Regions from separate parts of the Clostridium acetobutylicum ATCC 824 genome, predicted to be linked through region 3. Evidence: riboswitches for the same ligand, from Rfam matches in the RefSeq annotation. Region 3 holds a riboswitch; each other region holds the start of a gene.

Region 1 (2,285 bases), 150 kb from region 3:
TATAATCACCTTCAATTTCAATTAAAATATTAAAAGTTATCCACTTTTATAAAAAAAAATCCACATTTATACCTCTTATTTTAGCATAAATGTGGATAACTATTATAAAAATTTATTTAACTTTTCTTTTAGATTTTCTGAGATAGGTACTAGAGGCAACCTTAAAGCTTCAGAAGCTATAACTCCTGTTTTTGAGAGACAGTACTTTATTGGTGCAGGATTTGGCTCTTCAAATAGCAGAGGAATCATGTTAGCTACTTGTTTCCAGATTTCTAGAGCAGATTTATAGTCATTTTGCTTAGATTTATTAAATACTTCAACGTATTTTTCAGTATTTAAGTGAGCGGATGCCATTATACCGCCATCTCCTCCAAGCATTAGTGTGCTGTAGAAGAAGGCATCTTCGCCAGTAAGTATTGAAAAGTTATCTGGACGATTTAATAAAAGCTCTGTGGTTTGAGTAAAATCACCACAAGCATCCTTTACTCCAACTATATTATCTAATTCAGAAAGCCTTCTTATAGTGTCATTTTCTATGTTTCTTCCGGTTCTGTAAGGTATATTGTATAATACTATATCTAAGGAAGTTGATTCAGATATTCTTTTAAAATGTTCGTATATTCCCCTTTGGTCAGGTCTATTATAATAAGGACATACTGATAAAATACCTTTAATATTATATTTATCAAGCATTTTGATATCCTTGGTCATTTTTTCGGTATTATTTCCGCCAAAACCAACATATATAGGAAGATTAAGTTCATTGCATTCAACAGTTTTTTCTAATATGCTTTGGTATTCATAATCTGATAATGTAGGAGTTTCGCCTGTGGTTGCAAGAGGCATAAAGCCAGCGACTCCTTTTTTTGAATAGTGCCTAATAAGTTTTTCATAAGAAGCTAAATCTACTTTGCCATCCTTAAAAGGAGTAATTAATGGTATTAAAACACCTTCGATTTTCATTTAATCCCTCTTTCCCTTACCAGGGGCTTTATTTGGTACAAAAAAATTAACAGCAAAGGAACACTTTGCTGTTGTTATAAACATCTCACGTGCACCTTGTAGCTCTCCACTATAAAAGAATAGTGACAGTTCTGCATATATTTTATACAAAACCAGAAAAAGTTCCTGCCGGAAATCCTTCTTCGGCTGCAATTCCTTTCTTTATCCCTCAAAGCTTGCCAGCTAAGAATAAATAATAATAACTACAGCACCTTTACCCTAGGTAAGAATTTAATTTTATCAATAGTTTATCATACATTAAATTAAGTTTCAACTTTAAAACAGTTTACAAGTTGATATAGTGAAATTTAGTAATATTTTTTATTAGTAAATAGTTTGTAAAGTGTGGCAATAAGCAGGGAAAAGGCTAAATATGTATTACCATATAAGCGATATATTACACATATTTAAAGAAAAAATTAGAAAAAATTTAAAAAAACTATTGCAAACAAATAATAATTATTATATAATAACAATTGTCAAGAGAAGTTAGCAAAATATGGAGAGCAAGTAATAAATATAATATATAAAACTAAAATACTATATAAATATATGAGAGAGATTAAAGGAGGAAATTAAAAATGAAAAAATTTAAATGTGTTGTTTGTGGATATATCTATACAGGAGAGGATGCTCCAGAAAAATGCCCTGTATGTGGTGCTGGAAAAGATAAATTTGTAGAAGTTAAAGACGAAGGCGAAGGCTGGGCAGATGAGCACAAAATAGGAGTTGCTAAGGGTGTAGATAAAGAAGTTCTTGAAGGCTTAAGAGCTAACTTTACAGGAGAATGCACAGAAGTTGGCATGTATCTTGCAATGGCAAGACAAGCAGATAGAGAAGGATACCCTGAAGTTGCAGAAGCATATAAGAGAATTGCATTTGAAGAAGCTGAACATGCTTCAAAGTTTGCTGAGCTTTTAGGAGAAGTTGTAGTAGCTGATACTAAGACAAATCTTCAAATGAGAGTTGATGCTGAAAAAGGAGCTTGCGAAGGAAAGAAAGAGCTTGCAACTTTAGCTAAAAAGCTTAACTATGATGCTATTCATGATACAGTACATGAAATGTGCAAAGATGAAGCTAGACACGGTTCTGCTTTCAGAGGTTTATTAAATAGATATTTTAAATAGAAAATAAGATTAGCAAAAATATAAGAGTGAAATGAAAATAGTTATGTGAAAGAGATTAAAGGAGGAAATTGAAAATGAAAAAATTTAAATGTGTTGTTTGTGGATATATCTATACAGGAGAGGATGCTCCAGAAAAATGCCCCGTATGTGGTGCTG
Region 2 (2,285 bases), 990 kb from region 3:
TATGCTGTATTTCCTTTATAGAACCTACAGTATAAAGAGTTGATCCAGCATTTCCTATTATTGATCTTCCAGGTTCTATTATTAGTTTAGGCAACTTTACCCCTAGTTTTTTTGAGCTTTCCTCTGCTTCTTTTAGTATTGCACTACAGAATTCCTCAGCACCTCTCGGCTTATCTACTTCTGTGTAGTAAATGCCAAAGCCACCTCCCAAATCAAGCTCCTTTATTTCATAATTTGTTTCTTTCTGTATTTCCTTTATAAATGCCAGCATAACTCTTGTTTCTTCTAAATAAGGCGCTATATCAAAAATCTGAGATCCTATATGGCAGTGCAGCCCAGATAACTCAACATTTTGAAAATTCAAAACTTCTTTTACAGCTTTAAGGGCATCCCCATTACTTAGCGTGAAACCAAACTTTGAATCAATTTGTCCAGTTTTTATATATTCATGGGTGTGTGCTTCTATTCCTGGTGTTATTCTTAAAAATACCTTCTGTACTTTACCCATCTTTTTAGCTATTTCATTTACTTTTTCTATCTCATAGAAATTGTCCGCTACAAACCTTCCAACATTTAATCTTACCCCCATTTCCATCTCATCTATGGTCTTGTTGTTTCCATGGAAGAGTACATTTTCCATGTTAAAGCCTGCCTTATAAGCAGTATAAAGCTCTCCCCCTGAAACTACATCTAAGCTAAGCCCTTCTTCTTTTATGATTTGACACATTGCAATTGGTAAAAATGCCTTTCCCGCATACGCAACTCTATTTTTTTTCTCCTTAACCTTGAAATTCTCATAATATTCTTTACAATTTTGTCTAACTAGCTTCTCGTCTATTACATAAAGAGGAGTTCCATACTTCTTTGCGAGCTCTTTTGAGCTTATCCCCCCTATATATAATTCGTTGTTCTCTTCATGCATGCTGCCAAATAGTTTCACTTTAAACACCTCTTTATCTTTTTTTGCGCCACAATATTCTTTATAAAAATAAGCGGCAAAGGAACACCCTTGCCGCTAATAAATGCAATCTTGTGTACCTTGTAGCGCTCCACTTACCTAATAACTAACTAATAAAGTGACAGCCATTCATATGTTGTATGAAAAGCCAGCAAATAAATCTGCCAATCTAAATGCTTCGGCTAAAAGCCCCTTTTACCGTTCATCTAAGTTTGCCAACTCCAAACGGTTACTCTTGACTTAAAGCACCTCTACAAAAGGTTATTAATATATATAATGCAATGGAATATTAACATTGTGATTTATAAAGTATTTCCGTTATAAGTATAATCCTGAAATCTTATATAAAACAAAATGTAACAGTTATTCCTACATTATTTTTTTTAATTGTATCACACAAAAACTAAATATACAATATTAATTGCTTATAAATTATAAAACTCTTCAAAAGACTTCTCTACATACATATGATCTAATGTACCGCACAACTCTCTTATTGAATGCATAGCTAGAAGTGGTGTTCCTATATCTACTGTTCTTATAGCTGTATGGGTAGCTGTTATTGGTCCTATAGTACTTCCACCTCTTTCATCTGATCTGTTTACAAACTTTTGGTAAGGAACACCTGAGAGCCTGCATACCTCTTCATAAACAGCTATTGAATTGCTATCTGAAGTATACTTTTGAGCCGCACTTATCTTTATAACTGGACCTTCGTTTATATGAGGCCTTGTTATTGGATCTGCTTTTTCTCCTTTATTTGGATGAACTGCATGTGCCGAATCTGATGATATCATAAATGAATTATGAAGTGCTCTAAAGAAATCCTCTCTATCTCCACCAAAGGATAAAACTATTCTCTCAAGTATATCTGACAAAAACTGTGAATCTGCTCCCTGCTTTGTAGCACTTCCTATCTCTTCATTATCAAAGCAAGCCAAAACGTTGGTAGCTTCTGAACACTTAGCATTAACTAAAGCATTTAATCCTGCGTGAACCATCTCCATATCATCTAATCTGCTGCTAGATATAAATTCATTATTTATTCCCATAATACATCCCTTATCATATTCATACAAAAACAAATCGAAATCTATTATGTTCTCAATATCTTCTCCAAGTTCACTTGCAATAATTTTCATAAGATAATTTTCTTTTTCAAATTTATCATTTATAATTCCTATAATAGGTAGAGTATCAACTTGTGGATTAATTTTAAACCCGCTGTTTACATCTCTATTCATATGTATAGCTAAATTAGGAATAACAAGTATAGGTCTCTTTATATTCAATAGTTTTGTTTCCGGAAATAAAGCACTTTTTCCTC
Region 3 (2,285 bases):
ATACATCCAAGAATACAAACAGATTTTTATAATAATAAACCTAATATGAAGGTGTTTAAGGATGCCTTAGAGTTAAGTAAAAGTACAGTGTGTTACAATGGAGATATTTTTCAAAGTAATGACTATATTAAGCTCATAGAAGAATTTTCGAATTTAGGTGTAGTTATGTTAGGGCGAGGAATTATTTCAAATCCTAATATAATTAAGAAAATTAATAGCAATAATGTCCTAGAGAAAGAGGTATTAAAGAAATTTCATGATGCAATTTATGAAGAGTATCAAGATATTCTCTCTGGTGAAAAAAATGTGCTATTTAAAATGAAGGAAATCTGGTTTTATATGATACATTTATTTAAGGATAGCGATAAATTTGCCAAGAAAATACGAAAGGCAAACAGACTACGTGACTATGAGGCTATTATATCAGCGTTATTTGGAGAATTTGACTTAATTTAAAGTATAGTGTATACTAAAAAAATAAGTGAATAACTGAGGTAGAGGCGCAAAATTTAAGAGTAGAACTGTGGAGACAAGCACTATGAAGCAGTTTAAAAGGAAATTTTGCCGAAGCGTATAGCTAATGCTTTAATGCTGTACTGCTGGGTTTGTATAAAATATGTGCAAAACTGTCACAAAGTATAATTGTGGAGAACTATCATTGGTGTGGAATTAACAACGTATATTTGTTTTATTAAATATGTGTTTTAATGCCCTGAGTGTAGTCTCAGGGCGTTTTTTAATTTATAGTAAAGTATAAAATGCGAATAATTACATTTAGATTTTATGCTTTAGCTTGCCTTTAATTTGCTAGTACGTGAAAAGGCAAACGGTGCTGCCAATCTGATTTTTTATCTCACTTAGTTAGTTCGCTTATCGGAAATATAACCGATAAGGAGGAAGAAAAAATAGATACTATAAAAGAAACAAATTCAAATGAGGTTAAAAGAAGCCTTAAAGCAAGGCATCTTAATATGATTGCTATGGGTGGAGCCATAGGAACAGGAATATTTATAGCACTTGGTGATACAATTCATCAGGCAGGTCCTGGTGGTGCACTTGTTGCATACGCATGTATAGGAGTTATGGTATATTTTTTAATGACAGGGTTAGGAGAAATGGCTACTTTTATGCCAGTTTCAGGTTCATTTGAAACCTATGCCTCGAAGTTCGTTGATGAATCCGTAGGTTTTGCACTTGGTTGGAATTATTGGTACAACTGGGCTATTACTGTTGCAGCTGAAATGGTGGCTGGTGGAATGGCTATGAAGTTTTGGTTTAAAGGTGTTCCTGCTGTTATCTGGAGCATTTTATTCCTTGTATTAATAGTTGCGCTTAACTTGTTATCTGTAAAAGCGTACGGAGAATCTGAATACTGGTTTGCAGGAATTAAGGTAATTACTGTAATTGTATTCTTAATAGTAGGTACTGCTACAATTTTAGGTATAATAGGTGGACATAAGATAGGACTTAGAAACTTTACCATTAAAGATGCTCCGTTTGTTGGAGGCGTAAAATCTATTTTTATGGTATTTCTAATTGCAGGCTTCTCGTTTCAGGGAACGGAGCTTGTTGGTATTGCGGCTGGAGAAAGTGAAAATCCTAAAAAGTCCATACCTAAAGCAATTAATACGATATTCTGGAGAATTTTAATTTTCTATTTAGGAACTATATTTGTTGTAAGTGCGATAATTCCTTATACACAAGCAGGAGTTAAGATAAGTCCATTTACAATGGTATTTGAAAGAGCGGGTATACCAATTGCAGCAGCAATAATGAATGCAGTAATTTTAACTTCAGTGCTATCCTGTGGAAATTCAGGTATGTATGCCTCAAGTAGAATGCTTTATGCAATGGCTAAAGAAGGAAAGGCACCTAAAATCTTAGGGAAACTTAATTCAAGAGGTGTTCCAGTATATGCATTAGCATTAACTACTATCGTAGCATCAGCATGTTTCTTAACTGGACTTTACGCTGAGAGTACTGTTTATGTTTGGCTTGTTGCGGCTTCAGGACTTGCAGGCTTCCTTGCTTGGGCAGGTATAGCTGTATGCCATTATAGATTTCGTAAGGCATATGTTGCTCAGAAACGTGATTTAAATAAGCTTATTTATAGGGCAAAGTTATTTCCTATAGGACCAGTAATAGCATTAGCTTTATGTGTAGTTGTTATTTTAGGTCAAGGAATTACTTATTTCCAAGCTGATAAAATCGATTGGACAGGAGTAATAACGTCTTATATAGGACTGCCAATATTTATTGCGTTATGGATTGGATATAAGATTAAA

What was found. Region 3 has a riboswitch for lysine ahead of CA_RS17755 (amino acid permease). Riboswitches for the same ligand answer to the same signal wherever they lie in the genome.
Region 1: linked by a shared signal. The riboswitch ahead of dapA (4-hydroxy-tetrahydrodipicolinate synthase) and the one ahead of CA_RS17755 (amino acid permease) in region 3 are both predicted to bind lysine.
Region 2: linked by a shared signal. The riboswitch ahead of lysA (diaminopimelate decarboxylase) and the one ahead of CA_RS17755 (amino acid permease) in region 3 are both predicted to bind lysine.

Annotation. Positions count from the first base shown of each region.
Region 1 is NC_003030.1:3,800,579-3,802,863, reverse strand. Features, by position in the region: gene dapA (4-hydroxy-tetrahydrodipicolinate synthase) at 103-963, opposite strand; lysine riboswitch at 1,055-1,227, opposite strand; gene rbr3B (NADH peroxidase) at 1,584-2,129, shown strand; gene rbr3B (NADH peroxidase) at 2,204-2,285, shown strand, end outside.
Region 2 is NC_003030.1:703,135-705,419, reverse strand. Features, by position in the region: gene lysA (diaminopimelate decarboxylase) at 1-940, opposite strand, end outside; lysine riboswitch at 1,035-1,220, opposite strand; gene CA_RS03305 (M18 family aminopeptidase) at 1,384-2,285, opposite strand, start outside.
Region 3 is NC_003030.1:3,649,362-3,651,646, reverse strand. Features, by position in the region: gene CA_RS17760 (tRNA dihydrouridine synthase) at 1-456, shown strand, start outside; lysine riboswitch at 488-663, shown strand; gene CA_RS17755 (amino acid permease) at 972-2,285, shown strand, end outside.